DNA from 2 places in the Peribacillus sp. NPDC056705 genome. Region 1 is predicted to be linked to the other one. Evidence: a T-box and tRNA genes for the amino acid it is inferred to sense, from the RefSeq annotation. Region 1 holds a T-box; the other holds one or more tRNA genes.
The links. A T-box is a leader RNA that pairs with one kind of tRNA and senses whether it is charged. The one in region 1 lies ahead of serS (serine--tRNA ligase), so its partner is inferred to be a tRNA-Ser.
Positions count from the first base shown of each region.

Region 2: it encodes a tRNA-Ser, which carries the amino acid that the T-box ahead of serS (serine--tRNA ligase) is inferred to sense. The anticodon was not compared.

Region 1 is NZ_JBHTYI010000054.1:4,041-11,811, forward strand. It holds RNA gene ffs (signal recognition particle sRNA large type) at 1-46, opposite strand, end outside; gene tadA (tRNA adenosine(34) deaminase TadA) at 192-698, opposite strand; gene ACFRAK_RS26625 (cysteine hydrolase family protein) at 839-1,384, shown strand; gene ACFRAK_RS26630 (deoxynucleoside kinase) at 1,565-2,224, shown strand; gene ACFRAK_RS26635 (deoxynucleoside kinase) at 2,202-2,873, shown strand; tRNA gene ACFRAK_RS26640 (tRNA-Ser) at 2,995-3,087, opposite strand; gene serS (serine--tRNA ligase) at 3,219-4,496, opposite strand; T-box leader at 4,560-4,785, opposite strand; gene ACFRAK_RS26650 (D-alanyl-D-alanine carboxypeptidase family protein) at 4,855-6,174, opposite strand; gene guaB (IMP dehydrogenase) at 6,348-7,771, opposite strand, start outside.
Region 2 is NZ_JBHTYI010000019.1:121-7,891, forward strand. It holds tRNA gene ACFRAK_RS19135 (tRNA-Val) at 1-62, shown strand, start outside; tRNA gene ACFRAK_RS19140 (tRNA-Thr) at 73-148, shown strand; tRNA gene ACFRAK_RS19145 (tRNA-Lys) at 169-244, shown strand; tRNA gene ACFRAK_RS19150 (tRNA-Leu) at 253-334, shown strand; tRNA gene ACFRAK_RS19155 (tRNA-Gly) at 343-417, shown strand; tRNA gene ACFRAK_RS19160 (tRNA-Leu) at 430-518, shown strand; tRNA gene ACFRAK_RS19165 (tRNA-Arg) at 528-604, shown strand; tRNA gene ACFRAK_RS19170 (tRNA-Pro) at 616-692, shown strand; tRNA gene ACFRAK_RS19175 (tRNA-Ala) at 710-785, shown strand; tRNA gene ACFRAK_RS19180 (tRNA-Met) at 814-890, shown strand; tRNA gene ACFRAK_RS19185 (tRNA-Ile) at 901-977, shown strand; tRNA gene ACFRAK_RS19190 (tRNA-Ser) at 999-1,091, shown strand; tRNA gene ACFRAK_RS19195 (tRNA-Met) at 1,194-1,267, shown strand; tRNA gene ACFRAK_RS19200 (tRNA-Asp) at 1,274-1,349, shown strand; tRNA gene ACFRAK_RS19205 (tRNA-Phe) at 1,373-1,448, shown strand; tRNA gene ACFRAK_RS19210 (tRNA-His) at 1,466-1,541, shown strand; tRNA gene ACFRAK_RS19215 (tRNA-Gly) at 1,546-1,619, shown strand; tRNA gene ACFRAK_RS19220 (tRNA-Ile) at 1,625-1,701, shown strand; tRNA gene ACFRAK_RS19225 (tRNA-Asn) at 1,712-1,786, shown strand; tRNA gene ACFRAK_RS19230 (tRNA-Ser) at 1,788-1,878, shown strand; tRNA gene ACFRAK_RS19235 (tRNA-Glu) at 1,882-1,953, shown strand; gene ACFRAK_RS19240 (TraR/DksA C4-type zinc finger protein) at 1,995-2,744, opposite strand; gene ACFRAK_RS19245 (1,4-dihydroxy-2-naphthoate polyprenyltransferase) at 2,890-3,810, opposite strand; gene ACFRAK_RS19250 (isochorismate synthase) at 4,109-5,518, shown strand; gene menD (2-succinyl-5-enolpyruvyl-6-hydroxy-3-cyclohexene-1-carboxylic-acid synthase) at 5,511-7,262, shown strand; gene menH (2-succinyl-6-hydroxy-2,4-cyclohexadiene-1-carboxylate synthase) at 7,259-7,771, shown strand, end outside.

The DNA of each region.
Region 1 (7,771 bases):
AGCGGATTGCGAGTACAGGGCACCGCTACCTCCCCGTCTAGCACGGCAAAAGTAATACCAATTTCACAGCGTCATGACGACGCATAATTCATTATACTAAGGTAACAAAAAAAACGCAAGTGTTGTTCATGAACAGTTTGATTCCAAATTTATCAAACGAAGCAAACCTTTTTTTCAACATTCGTTTTTCCTTATTTATTTTCTTCGGCAATCTTGAGTGCTTGCTCTCTTTTCAAAGTTTTCTTTCTATCCCTAAGCTCTTTAAAAAAAGAAGTCAATATCCAGCCGCACTCTTCGCCTAATACACCGCTTGTTACATCACATTGATGGTTAAAGCGTTCATCTTGAAGTAAATCCATGAATGTCCCCGCACAGCCAGCCTTTGGATCATGCGCTCCAAAAACAACCCTTTTCACCCTAGATTGCAAGATGGCCCCAGCACACATGGGACAAGGTTCCAACGTCACATATAATGTCGCATCTTCAAGGCGCCAACTGCCAAGTTCCTTGCAAGCCTCATTGATCGCAAGCAGCTCCGCATGTGCCGTCGCATTCTGTTCCGTTTCCCTCAGGTTATGCCCTGTCGAAATAACTTGATCATCTATTACGATTAAAGCGCCAATCGGCACTTCTTTCAACATCTGCGCCTTTTCTGCTTCCTTTAAGGCTAAATTCATGTAATAAACATCATCCTTCATAAAAAAACCCCCTCATATAAAGTAGGAGTAAACAGACAAATATAAGACAAAAATAAAGGTCATACTACTTGTTCTAATGAATAGTAACGCATGCGGCCTACGTGCTGCAAGTAAATTCTCACAATATAGGAGGATATACCATGAATCGACCTGAATCACCTTCTTTTGCATTGCTGATCATTGATATGATCAATGATTTTGATTTCAAATACGGGAATATGCTCCTTGAACATACGAAACTTATCGTCGATCCGATTTTGAAATTAAAAAAGCAAATGAAAGAAAAAGGTTTTCCAATCATTTATATCAACGACCATTATGATTTATGGCAGGCTGACTTCGATAAAATTATTGATAGATGTAAAAATGAAGGAAATGCCTCATTAATCGAAAGGATAAAACCCCAACAGGACGAATTCTTTCTCATCAAGCCGAAACATTCCGCATTTTATGGGACGGCACTCCATACACTACTTAAACGTTTAAACGTGGAAACACTGATCATTACCGGCATAGCTGGCAACATCTGCGTGCTATTCACGGCCAATGACGCCTATATGCGGGAATATAAATTATGGATTCCGAAGGATTGCATCGCTTCTGCATCAAAGGAAGATAATCATTACGCGTTAAAGATGATGAACCATGTTCTCAAGGCATCCATAAAAGATGGTGAAGACTTTTAAGCACCAATCGAATAAGGCACTAACCTCATGCCACCTCCAATAAACAAACTTTCATTCTCTTTCTTTATCAACCTGACAAAAATATCACTAAAGTCCCAAGTCTGTGATACAATATCTCTTGGCGAAAAACCTAATAACCGGGAATTTCAGCTTGATACCTCATGAAGGAGGACAGATTGGATGAAATCCACCCCATTTATCACCGTCGAAGGTCCAATCGGCGTGGGAAAAACATCACTTGCAAAAATTATTGCAGATCATTTTCAAATTTCATTATTGAAGGAAATTGTAGATGAAAATCCATTTCTCGGGAAATTCTATAAAGATATTGATGAGTGGAGCTTTCAAACAGAAATGTTTTTTCTATGTAACCGGTATAAACAATTGGAAGATATCGAAAAAAAGTATCTTACTAATGACCAAGCCGTGGTGGCTGATTACCATATATTCAAGAACTTGATATTTGCTGAACGAACGTTAAAGAACGGACAATACAATAAGTACCTTGAAATATTCAATATTTTAACACGTGATATGCCTAAACCTAATATGGTGATTTATTTAAATGCAAGTCTTGATACTCTTATCTCCCGAATCGGCAAAAGAGGTCGTGAATTCGAAAAAAATATATCCTCCATTTATTTAGAGCAGTTATCCGCGGATTATCGAACGTTCATGGAAGCATTTGAGAAACAGCACCCTGACATACCTGTTCTTACATTCAATGGAGATGAGCTGGATTTTGTCGGGAACAAGGATGATTTGAAAACGATAATCAGCCAAATAGAGAATGCCCTGCACAAAGGAGTAAAGTCAAATGAACTTACGAAAGAAATATAATATTCCAAACAACGCTGTCATTACGATAGCAGGGACGGTTGGCGTAGGAAAATCGACTATGACCAATGCTTTAGCCGATGCCCTTCAATTCAGGACATCCTTTGAAAAGGTTGATACGAACCCCTATCTGGATAAGTTTTACGATGATTTTAATCGTTGGAGTTTCCACCTGCAAATCTATTTCCTCGCTGAACGTTTTAAAGAGCAAAAAAAGATCTTCGAATATGGCGGCGGTTTTATTCAAGACCGTTCCATTTATGAAGACACCGGGATATTTGCAAAAATGCATTATGAAAAAGGCACGATGAATGATGTGGACTACGAAACTTATACAAGCCTTTTCAACGCCATGGTAATGACGCCATACTTCCCGCACCCTGATTTACTTATCTATCTCGAAGGTTCGCTGGATGATATCCTCGACCGGATCCAAGAGCGCGGCCGTCCAATGGAACAGCATACTCCAATTGAATATTGGCAGGAAATGCACGGCCGTTACGAAGAATGGATCGATCAATTCAACGCCTGCCCTGTCCTTCGGTTAAATATAAATGAATATGACCTTATGCAGGATGAAGCAAGCATCGAACCTCTTATAAAACGGATTGCCGAATATATGGAGCAAACCAAATTATTGCGAAATGTGTAAAACAGAAAAACCACCGGTTATCCGGTGGTTTTTTAATATATTAGAAAACAAAAATTCCGTTACATATCTGTAACGGAATTTATCGATATCCAATTTATGCGCTGTGGTTATTAATAAGTTATGGAGGAGGTAGAGGGATTCGAACCCCCGCGGGATTTGACTCCCCTGTCGGTTTTCAAGACCGATCCCTTCAGCCGGACTTGGGTATACCTCCGTATCAACATTTATTATATTACATGGAATTAAAATTAAAGTCAAGCCCTCTATAAAGTTTTTTTAAAATAATTTCAAACTTTTATAAAAAGGAGAATCAGCCTCTTTAATCAGAAGCTGATTCCCTTTAACTTACGGTTTAATGACTTCCACACCGCGCATATATGGACGTAATACTTCAGGAATGATAACACTGCCATCTTCCTGCTGATAATTTTCCAAAAGGGCAGCAACTGTACGGCCGATTGCCAGACCTGATCCATTTAGAGTATGGACATGTTCAGGTTTGCCTTTTACATCACGTCTGAAGCGGATATTGGCCCGTCTAGCCTGGAATGCTTCAAAGTTACTGCAAGAAGAAATTTCTCGGTACGTCCCATAACTCGGGATCCAAACCTCGATATCATACTTTTTAGCAGCAGTGAATCCAAGATCTCCCGTACACATGCTCAGCACTCGGTATGGAAGGCCTAGCAATTGAAGGACCTTTTCGGCATGACCTGTGAGATTTTCCAATTCTGCATAAGAATCTTCCGGCTTCACGAACTTCACTAATTCAACTTTATTGAATTGGTGCTGACGAATTAACCCGCGGGTATCACGACCAGCAGATCCTGCCTCTGAACGGAATGAAGCGCTGTATGCCGCATAGCTTATCGGCAGATCGTCCGTGCTCATGATTTCATCACGATGGAAGTTTGTCACCGGGACTTCGGCTGTAGGAATCAAGAAGTAATCATCACTTTCGATACGGAAAGCATCCTCTTCGAATTTTGGCAATTGACCTGTTCCCGTCATGCTTGCACGGTTCACCATATATGGCGGCAGCATTTCTTCATATCCGTGTTCCTCAACATGAAGGTCCAGCATAAAGCTAATTAAAGCACGCTCTAATCGAGCACCAAGACCCCTATAAAATACAAATCGGCTTCCGGTCACTTTTGCTGCCCGTTCAAAATCCAGGATTCCTAGATCTCCAGCTACATCCCAGTGCGGTTTCGGTTCAAACTTGAATTCCGGTAACTCTCCCCATTTACGGATTTCGACATTATCGTCTTCCGTCTCACCAACAGGCACACTTTCATGTGGAATATTCGGAATGGAAAGAAGTAATGTTTCTAACTGGGCTTCCACTTCACGAAGTTCATCATCGAACCCTTTGATACGGTCACCAACTTCACGCATTTCGGCAATCAACTGATCTGCGTCCTTTTTTTCCCGTTTCAATACGGCCACTTGCTGTGAAACTTCGTTTCTTTCACTTTTCAGCTTTTCCGTATCTGCAATCAAAGTCCGACGCTTTACATCCAGTTCCTCGAATTTACCTAAATCGGTCAAATCTTCTCCTCTAAATTGCAATACACGCTTCACTTCTTCAAAATTATTCCTTACATATTTCAAATCCAACATTTTCAGTTCCTCCTTAATAGTTTGATGATTTATCAAAGAACGCAAAAAACTCCCGTCCCCTGAAGAAGGGACGAGAGTTACCCGCGTTGCCACCCTAGTTGAAGGCGTATGAAAAAAACGCCTACCACTTATCTCGATAACGGCTTTTAACCGAAAGTATTTACTGACCCAAAAGGCTTTCCATACTCTGCTCCAGGAGGGATTCACAAAACTCTCACACCGATTTCCACCAGCCATCGGCTCTCTATAGAAAGAAATACTTGTTACTATATCCTGTCATTGCTTTCTTATATAATCAGATTGTTTTCCATAATGTACTATAATTTTACACATTACGCAACCGTTTTATACACGAAACTTAAAACCAGCCTTTAACAGTAGAAGCTACACTGCTCCATACGTCACCAAAGAATCCGCCAACTGCTCGCATTGATAATACAAACCAGTTTGCCTTTTCAACAGATTCAGCAGCTACGACGTTCACCTTAACCGGATCGCCGTTAATGTACCCGTAATCTTCTCCTTTTTTAGGAGTGACTGTGATGTAACCTAGCTTTTCACCTTTTTTGATTGGTGCAGTAAGCTTACCATCATCATTCAATTTGTTTTTATCGATCACTAAATCTGTTTTATAGTTATCTTTCTCACCATTTTCAACAAGTAGCTCGATTGCCTTTTCAGATTGGATCTTAACGCTTTTTTCCTTACCTTTTACTACTGAAAGTGTTTCTTTCCCTTTCACCTGGTAATTGGCAGGAAGGACTTTTTCCTTTTTAAAGGTTGCATAAGCATAGTTCATAAGCTTAGTGCTATCTGCAAAACGTTCGTTTTTATTAGTGGACTTCATAACCACCGTGATATAGCGCTGACCGTCCCGGATAACCGTCCCTGTATGTCCATAACCGGCAAAGTCGGTAGAACCCGTTTTCAGTCCATCTACGCCTTTATATTCAAATATCAGACCTGGCAACATCCAGTTGAAGTTCGGATATTCTTTTCCATCACGGAACTTCAATTTAGGAATGCTGGCGATCTTTAACACTTCAGGATAATCGTTTATTAAACGATAAGCAAGAAGGGCAGTATCTTTTGCTGTCATGATATTTTCACTATCTTCATTACCGGAAGGATATTGTCCTAATAAATCGGAGTTGTTCAAACCGCTGGCATTAACGAATTTATGGTGTTTCAAGCCTAATTCCTTTGCTTTTTCGTTCATTAACTTAACGAAGCTCTTTTCACTTCCGGAAACCAACTGTGCTAAAGCCACTGTTGCCGCATTTCCGGAATAGACGGCCATAGCTTGATATAGTTCCTTAACTGTATAATCTTCACCTTCCGTTAACCCAACATTCGACAAATTGGGTGCTTTTGAAAGGTCATGTACGTATTTATTTATTTTAACTTTTTGATCCCAACTGATTTTCCCATTTTTGATAGACTCCATTATGATGTACTCGGTCATCATTTTAGACATGGATGCAATCCCTAATACTTTATCGGCATTTTTTTCATACACGATTTGTCCTGTTTCACCATCAATGACGATGGCTGCCTCTGCTTTTAAACCTAAATTATCAGATTCAGCAACAGCTTCCCCCGGTTGATAGGCAAATTGCGACATAACAAGAACTAAAACAAAAGTAAAAATGAGGGTCATCTTGCTGATTTTTTTCAATTTCCAATACCTCCAACTTTTAAGCTAATCTCTATAACAAAGAAGAAACTTTATGTAATTCCCTTGACACCTTGTCTAGTTTATCACAGAAAAAATAAAAAAAATAGACAGAGTAATCGCAGACTCTGTCTATTTTAATAATAAATTTTAATGACGATTATATGTTAAATTCATTACATTGAGTAGTTCGGTGCTTCTTTGGTAATTTGGACATCATGAGGATGGCTCTCCCTTAACCCGGCACCGGTCATTTTGACAAATTGAGAGTTTTCCCTCAACTCTTCCAATGTGGCTGTGCCGCAATATCCCATACCTGAGCGAATGCCGCCAATCAGTTGGAAAATGGTATCTGAAAGAGGTCCTTTATATGGCAGGCGCCCTTCGATGCCTTCCGGTACGAATTTCTTGTTATCTTCTTGGAAGTAACGATCTTTAGATCCCTTTTCCATTGCAGCAACAGAGCCCATACCCCGATACACTTTAAAACGGCGGCCTTGGAAAATTTCCGTTTCGCCTGGGCTTTCAGTTACACCTGCAAGCATGCTGCCAAGCATTACTGCATGTCCGCCTGCAGCCAGGGCTTTAACGATATCACCAGAGTATTTAATTCCGCCATCAGCGATGATCGTTTTACCATGTTTTCTTGCTTCTGTCGCACAATCGAAAACTGCCGTGATTTGCGGAACACCTACACCAGCTACAACCCTTGTCGTACAGATTGACCCTGGCCCGATTCCAACTTTGACTACATCGGCACCCGCTTCAATCAATGCTTTAGTCCCTTCAGCCGTTGCCACATTACCGGCAATGATCGTCAATTCAGGATATGTCCCGCGGATTTCCTTCACCATTTCAAGAACGCCTTCTGAATGACCGTGAGCAGTATCGAGTACAATTGCATCGACATGGGACTTAACTAGCATTTCAACACGCTTCATTGTATCCTTAGTCACTCCGACTGCAGCACCTGCAAGTAATCTTCCTTGCTTATCTTTCGCCGAATTCGGGAACTCAATGACTTTCTCGATATCCTTGATCGTAATAAGTCCTTTAAGGACTCCATTATCGTCTACAAGGGGAAGCTTTTCAATTTTGTACTTTTGAAGAATCTTCTCTGCTTGTTCCAAGTTAGTTCCCACTGGCGCTGTGACCAGATTCTCTACAGTCATGACACTGGAAATCTTCAAGGAAAAATCGGAAATAAATCGCAAATCACGGTTTGTAATGATACCCACAAGTTTTTGGTCCTCTATATTGTTGACTACAGGAACACCCGAAATGCGATATTTACCCATTAAATGCTCTGCATCAAATACCTGGTGATCCGGCGTTAAGAAAAATGGATCGGTAATTACACCGCTTTCTGAACGTTTTACTTTATCCACCAGTTCAGCTTGTGCTTCAATAGACATATTTTTATGAATGATACCTAATCCGCCTTGACGAGCCATGGCAATTGCCATTTCAGCTTCTGTCACGGTATCCATTCCTGCACTGATGATAGGAAGGTTGAGCTTTAAGTTTTCAGCTAAGTTGACTTGAAGGTTAACATCTTTCGGCAAAACCTCTGATTTCGCTGGAATTAATAGGACATCAT
Region 2 (7,771 bases), on a different contig from region 1:
GCTGGGAGAGCATCTGCCTTACAAGCAGAGGGTCGGCGGTTCGATCCCGTCATCCTCCACCATTTTACACCTGCCGGTGTAGCTCAACTGGTAGAGCAACTGACTTGTAATCAGTAGGTTGGGGGTTCAAGTCCTCTTGCCGGCACCATTTTAGAATAGTACAAGCACGAGCCATTAGCTCAGTTGGTAGAGCATCTGACTTTTAATCAGAGGGTCGAAGGTTCGAATCCTTCATGGCTCACCATTTTATATGCGGGTGTGGCGGAATTGGCAGACGCACCAGACTTAGGATCTGGCGCCGCAAGGCGTGGGGGTTCAAGTCCCTTCACCCGCATCTTTCATGCGGAAGTAGTTCAGTGGTAGAATACAACCTTGCCAAGGTTGGGGTCGCGGGTTCGAATCCCGTCTTCCGCTCCACTTTTCGTATGTGCCGGGGTGGCGGAACTGGCAGACGCACAGGACTTAAAATCCTGCGGTAGGTGACTACCGTACCGGTTCGATTCCGGTCCTCGGCACCATCATAATATGCGCCCGTAGCTCAATTGGATAGAGCATCTGACTACGAATCAGAAGGTTGTAGGTTCGACTCCCGCCGGGCGCACCATGTTTTTATTGCGGGAAGTAGCTCAGCTTGGTAGAGCACTTGGTTTGGGACCAAGGGGTCGCAGGTTCGAATCCTGTCTTCCCGACCACGTGATTTTTAATGAATGGGGCCTTAGCTCAGCTGGGAGAGCGCCTGCCTTGCACGCAGGAGGTCAGCGGTTCGATCCCGCTAGGCTCCACCATTTTTCAATCAGAAACTTATATTATATTGGCGGTGTAGCTCAGCTGGCTAGAGCGTACGGTTCATACCCGTGAGGTCGGGGGTTCGATCCCCTCCGCCGCTACCAATAAATATAAGGACCTTTAGCTCAGCTGGTTAGAGCAGACGGCTCATAACCGTCCGGTCGTAGGTTCGAGTCCTACAAGGTCCACCATATTCACTTTTTAAAAGCCATGGAGGTATACCCAAGTTCGGCTGAAGGGATCGGTCTTGAAAACCGACAGGGGAGTCAAATCCCGCGGGGGTTCGAATCCCTCTACCTCCTCCATTTTTCAAAAAGCAGCAAGTTGTTTTGAAACACCCTTACATAAAGGATGCGGACGAAACGCTATACACGAAAACTTGATGCAAATCGTTTCATTATTACCGTCGCGGGGTGGAGCAGTCCGGTAGCTCGTCGGGCTCATAACCCGAAGGTCGCAGGTTCAAATCCTGTCCCCGCAATTATTAGGTCCCGTGGTGTAGCGGTTAACATGCCTGCCTGTCACGCAGGAGATCGCGGGTTCGATTCCCGTCGGGACCGCCATTTTTAAAATTCAATACATATGTGGCTCAGTAGCTCAGTCGGTAGAGCAAAGGACTGAAAATCCTTGTGTCGGCGGTTCGATTCCGTCCTGAGCCACCATATTCTAAAAAATTACGGCGATTGTGGCGAAGTGGTTAACGCACCTGATTGTGGTTCAGGCATTCGTGGGTTCGATTCCCATCAGTCGCCCCATTTCGCGGGTGTAGTTTAGTGGTAAAACCTCAGCCTTCCAAGCTGATGATGAGGGTTCGATTCCCTTCACCCGCTCCAAATATGGGCCTATAGCTCAGCTGGTTAGAGCGCACGCCTGATAAGCGTGAGGTCGATGGTTCGAGTCCATTTAGGCCCACCATATTCATTGTTCCGCAGTAGCTCAGTGGTAGAGCATTCGGCTGTTAACCGAACGGTCGTAGGTTCGAGTCCTACCTGCGGAGCCATGGGGAAGTACTCAAGAGGCTGAAGAGGCGCCCCTGCTAAGGGTGTAGGTCGCGCGAGCGGCGCGAGGGTTCAAATCCCTCCTTCTCCGCCAGTTGGCCCGTTGGTCAAGCGGTTAAGACACCGCCCTTTCACGGCGGTAACACGGGTTCGAATCCCGTACGGGTCATAACAAAAAGGGAAGCATACATTCATGTATGCTTCTTTTTTTCATTTCTTTTCATTGATATAACTATCTTTTTGTTCATAGGGAATGTCTCCAAGATTGGATTCTATATTTTCTTCCTCCAGTGTATCTTCATATACCTTTTGCTTTTTGTTCGGTATGTTCACTCTATTTTTTCCTTCGATATCATTTGCGGCATATCCTTCATAGTCTTCAGGAAACCCGTTCGTTTCATCCTCGGTTTTATATAGATCATTATAATTGTCATGATCGCCTGTGTAATCGGATGGTGTTTCGGATGTACCGAATTTGGCAACTTCACCAAAGCTATCTTCTTTATCCACCATTTCGATTCCATGACGATTTTCAAAATGATCACCCATGGATGGGATTAGTATATCCTCTTCCGCAGGCCGGTCTTGTGAAATCGACCGTTCTGGAGCATGCTCGACACAGTAGAGGGTGCTTGGGATCGCTTCAAGCCTCTCGATGGGGATTTCCCTATTGCAGGTTTTACAATGGCCATACGAGCCTTCCTCCATGGCTTTCAAAGCTTCATCGATTTTCTCCATTTCGGATTGTGCATGCTCATCGAGCGCTTGATTCCGTTCCATCTCGAATAATTCGGTACCAAGATCAGCAGGATGATTATCATAGGATGATAATTCCCCTACGGATTCGGTCTGGCTTTTATCCAGAACGGATTGTTCATCATTTTGAATTCTATTAATTAGCTCATTTTTTTCTTGAAGCAGTTCTTTTTTGAATTTTTGCGTTTGTTGTTTCGTTGCCATATCGGATTCACTCCTTCTAAAGTCTAAATCTCATTTATATTGGTAAGATGGTTGTATTATCTATTACCCGAATCGGAGTATAGGAAAACAATAAGGAACGGATGATAGAAAAAAGGACTGAGCGAATGAGCTCAGTCCCAGGAGATTATATAAGATAGCTGATGAATAATCCAATGGCCATTAGTAAGCCAAAGAAGGTGTTCGTTTGGGCCGTGGCTTTCATTGCTGGCACCATCGTGATCGGCTGCGTTTTACCTACGAAGCCTTTGATTGCAGCCAGGGCTTTCGGAATGCTTAGGAAGGCAAGGAGGATCCACGCCGTTACGCTTCCGGTAAGGACTAGCCCAACTAGCCATAGATAAGAGAAGGCGAACATGATTGCCATGAATGTCAGGGCGTTTTTCCGGCCCATTACTACTGGCATCGTTTTGCGGCCATGTGCCTTATCTCCGTCATGGTCACGCAGGTTATTCGATAAGTTGATCAACCCGACCAATATTCCACTTGGAATGGCAATTAAGATGGCTGTTGAAGAAACATCACCGGTTTGAATGAAAAAGGCGATCAGGATTATCAAAAAGCCCATGAACAATCCAGAAAAAAGTTCCCCGAATGGTGTATATGAAATGGGCAGGGGGCCGCCTGTATAAAGATAGCCGACAAGCATGCAAACCAGTCCTACTGCAGCAAGCCACCAAGATGATGCGGCACAGATATAGATTCCAATTATCAAGGCGATGGCATACATGCCAAGGGCCAAGTTCATGATTAGTTTGGGGGTCATCCCATGACGGACGATCCCGCCGCCGATGCCTACGGATTCCTCCGTATCCAAGCCCCTCTTGAAATCATAGTATTCATTGAATAAATTGGTTGCAGCTTGTATCAGGATGCTTGCAATCATCATGGCAGCGAATAATAACCAATTCACTCCATCTTCCAAAAGTGCAATAACAGTTCCAAGCAAGACTGGAACAAAAGCTGCGGTTAGTGTATGTGGACGAATTAACTCCCACCAAATCTTCCAGGTCCGTTTAAGGGGAAGTCCGTCGTATTCTGTTTGCATTATTTCTCTCCTCAAAATCATTATTGGTTCTCTCGAAATTATAACAAATATTGAAATGTTGCACAAAAGGTTATCCTAATAAATGCAGGAAAATTGGGCAAGGGTATATTTGGAATTCACGGATGGTGCATTTCCAGAATCAAGGATATTTCTCTACATTCGCTAAGATTCATATAATAAGGAAAAAAGCAGGAAAGAATCGTTCGGTAAAGGGGCGTTTTATTGACATGAGGTTCAAGGGAGGTGTATCTTTAAATAGGTTAAAAAGCTTTTAAAATGTACATTTGGGGGGATTTTTTTGGCTATCTCAGAGGAAACTGAACAGTTTCAGGGACTGGCTTCAGCTATACAAAAGGCGAAGGACTTGAATGATCAAGTTCTATTCAGTCATATTAAGAAAGTTAATTGCAACAACCCCCTTTCATTTTATCAAGCTGGAAGAGAACGGTACGCGGGTGAACGCTTTTTCTGGGAGGATCCTGCAAAGGATATAACCATCACCGGTTTAGGCAATGTTAAGAAACTCAAAGCGGCATCGAATGCCGAACGTTATAGAGAAGTCGAAAAGAGCTGGATCAAACTGCAGAATACTGCTGTCAAAACAGGAGTGACCGATGTAGAAGCGACAGGTCCGTTACTGTTTGGGGGCTTTTCTTTTGATTATGAAACGGACAGTACGCTCCTGTGGAATCAGTTCGGGGACAACCTGTTTTATATACCTGCCTTCATGCTGTCAATAGTGGGGAAACAAGCTTACTTAACGACAAACTTACTTTGTTCGCCTGATGATTCAGAAAAACTCTTCATAGATATGATAAATGAACGGGAAGCTTTCCTTTTCGAAAGCTTGGATGGAAATGGATCGGGTGTGAATTCCCTGGTTATGCAGAGGGAAGTCGAACCTGAGGAATGGAAGCGGACGGTCGAAGAGGCTGTTCAGGAAATCAAGACGACAGATCTCGACAAGATCGTTTTGGCAAGGGAGCTTCGACTTGCTTTTGAACGTTCCATCGATTCAGGGAAAGTGCTTGAACAATTGATTGCTGAGCAGCCTTTAAGCTATATTTTCAGTTTGGAGGCTGGCGGTGACTGTTTTGTAGGTGCCACCCCTGAACGTTTAATCAAGAAAAAGGGAAATGAAGTTTTTTCAACCTGTCTTGCCGGATCGATGGGGCGAGGGAAAGATGAGCAGGAAGATGTTTGTCTTGGTGAAGAATTGCTTCATGACCAAAAGAATTTACAAGAGCATCAATATGTCGTGTCGATGATATCCAATGCTTTTGATTCTGTATGCGAAAAAGTGATGGTTCCTGCCGAACCGACACTTATGAAAAACCGTCATATCCAGCATTTGTACACACCGGTCAGCGGTATATCCAAGGAAGGCGTCACGATTTTTGAATTCGTCGAGAATCTCCATCCTACACCTGCCATGGGCGGACTTCCAAAAGAAAAGGCCGTTGTCCGGATCCGGGAAATGGAAGGTCTTGAACGCGGCTTTTATGCGGGTCCTTTAGGTTGGGTGGATACGTATGGAAACGGGGAATTCGCTGTAGGGATTCGTTCTGCCCTTATACAGAACAATGAGGCATCCCTCTTTGCCGGATGCGGGGTAGTCGAAGATTCGACTCCCGAAAGTGAATTCCGGGAAACAGGGATTAAATTCAATCCGATGTTAAGTGCTTTAGGAGGAAATCTTAATGAATGATCGAGATGCATTGACAGCGTATGCTGCTTCATTCGTCGATGAGCTGGCACAAAATGAGGTGAAGCATGTGGTGGTGAGCCCAGGTTCACGATCCACGCCCATAGCTTTGTTGCTAGTGGAACATCCTGATATCAAAATTCATATTAATGTGGATGAGCGTTCGGCTGCTTTTTTTGCCCTTGGTTTGGCTAAGGCCTTAAAAGAACCTGTCGGACTTCTTTGTACGTCCGGTACAGCCGCAGCAAACTATTACCCAGCCGTCATTGAGGCTTTCTATTCAAGAGTGCCGCTTATTGTGCTTACTGCTGACCGCCCGCATGAATTGCGTGATGTCGGAGCCCCGCAGGCGATCGATCAGATACATCTTTACGGGAGACATGTAAAATGGTTTGTCGAAATGGCACTTCCTGAAAGCACGGATGGGATGATGCGGTATGCCAGAACGGTCGGTGCAAGGGCGGTGGCTACAGCGGCAGCTGAACCTGCAGGGCCTGTACATTTGAATTTCCCGCTTCGTGAACCATTGATTCCGGATCTGGAGAAAGCAAAGGAGTACAGGCAAAATAAAATAACGCCTGCAGTGTTGATTGACAGTGGAGAACGGTCACTGTCTGCATCACAAATAGAAGCTGTTGCAACTACATTGTCACAAGCTAAGCAAGGTATCATCGTATGTGGCGAATTACCGCATCCCGAGATGAAGGAAGCCATCGTCGCATTAGCGGAAAAACTTGCTTTTCCTATACTGGCTGATCCCCTTTCGCAGTTAAGGAGCGGTAGTCACGACAAAGCCGTCATAATTGATGCGTACGATACATTTCTGCGCGATGAAACGGCAAAAGCGGCTTTCAGGCCGGAAGTGATCTTGCGTTTCGGGGCAATGCCTGTTTCTAAACCCTTATTGTTATTCATGAAAAAACAAAAACAGGCAATCACTTTGGTCGTCGATGGCGGAGCAGGCTGGCGTGAACCAGCCGGATTGGCAACGAATATGATTTACAGCGAAGAGAAAGATTTTTGTTTGAAAATTGCTGATAAAATTATTTCTTCCCCTGATGATGAATGGCTTCGCCTATGGCAGACCGTCAACGGTACGACAAAGGATGCCCTGGCCTCCGTCAGGGATGAATCGGAGTTAAGTGAAGGCAAGCTGTTCGCCCTGCTTGCTGATATGATGCCATTGGAATCGACGCTGTTTGTCGGGAATAGCATGCCCATACGTGATTTAGATACCTTCTTTTTGAATAATGGAAAAGGAATCAAGACAATGGCAAATCGAGGTGCGAATGGGATCGATGGTGTCGTTTCGACCGCTCTTGGCGTAAGTACGGTATCGAAAAATACAGTGCTGGCAATCGGGGATTTAAGCTTTTTCCATGATATGAATGGCTTGCTTGCAGCAAAACTTCAAAAACAAAATATCACGATATTGCTTGTTAATAATGATGGCGGCGGCATATTCTCTTTCTTGCCTCAGGCGAGTGAGAGGGAACATTTCGAAACGCTATTCGGCACGCCTCATGGGCTTGATTTTTCCCATACTTCCCAACTTTATGGCGGTAAATACAACAAGGTGCAAAGCTGGGGTGAGTTTGAGAAGGTATTTACGGAGTCATTCGAAATTCAAGGTCTGAAAATCATCGAAGTACCGACAGAAAGAGAGTCCAATTTACAAAAGCATCGAAATTTGTGGAGCTTTGTTTCCCAGGAAATAAAAATGGTGTTAGATAGGGAAATATCATGAATATTGTCAGCAAGGATGTCAATTATGCCGTTGAAATAACGGGAAATGGAGATCCTCTTGTACTTTTACATGGATTTACGGGAAATCGGGATACATGGAAATTCCTCATTCCGCTACTGAGTGACAGGTATACCATGATAATGGTCGACATCATCGGTCATGGCATGTCCGCGTCACCAGCCGATCATCGAAGGTATGAGATGGAGCGTGTGGCTGAGGATATCAAGTATATTTTGGATGTGTTACATTTCCCGAAAGCCCATATCCTTGGATACTCGATGGGCGGAAGGCTCGGATTGGGATTTGCCTGTTTGTATCCTGAGTATGTTGATACACTGATATTGGAGAGCGCTTCACCAGGCCTTTTAACAGAAGGGGAACGGGAAGTCCGAAGGGAAAATGATAGGAAGCTTGCCGAACGGATTCTTGTAAATGGAATGGAAGCATTTGTGAATCAATGGGAAAACATCCCGCTATTTGAAAGTCAAAAACGTTTGTCGGCCAAAACG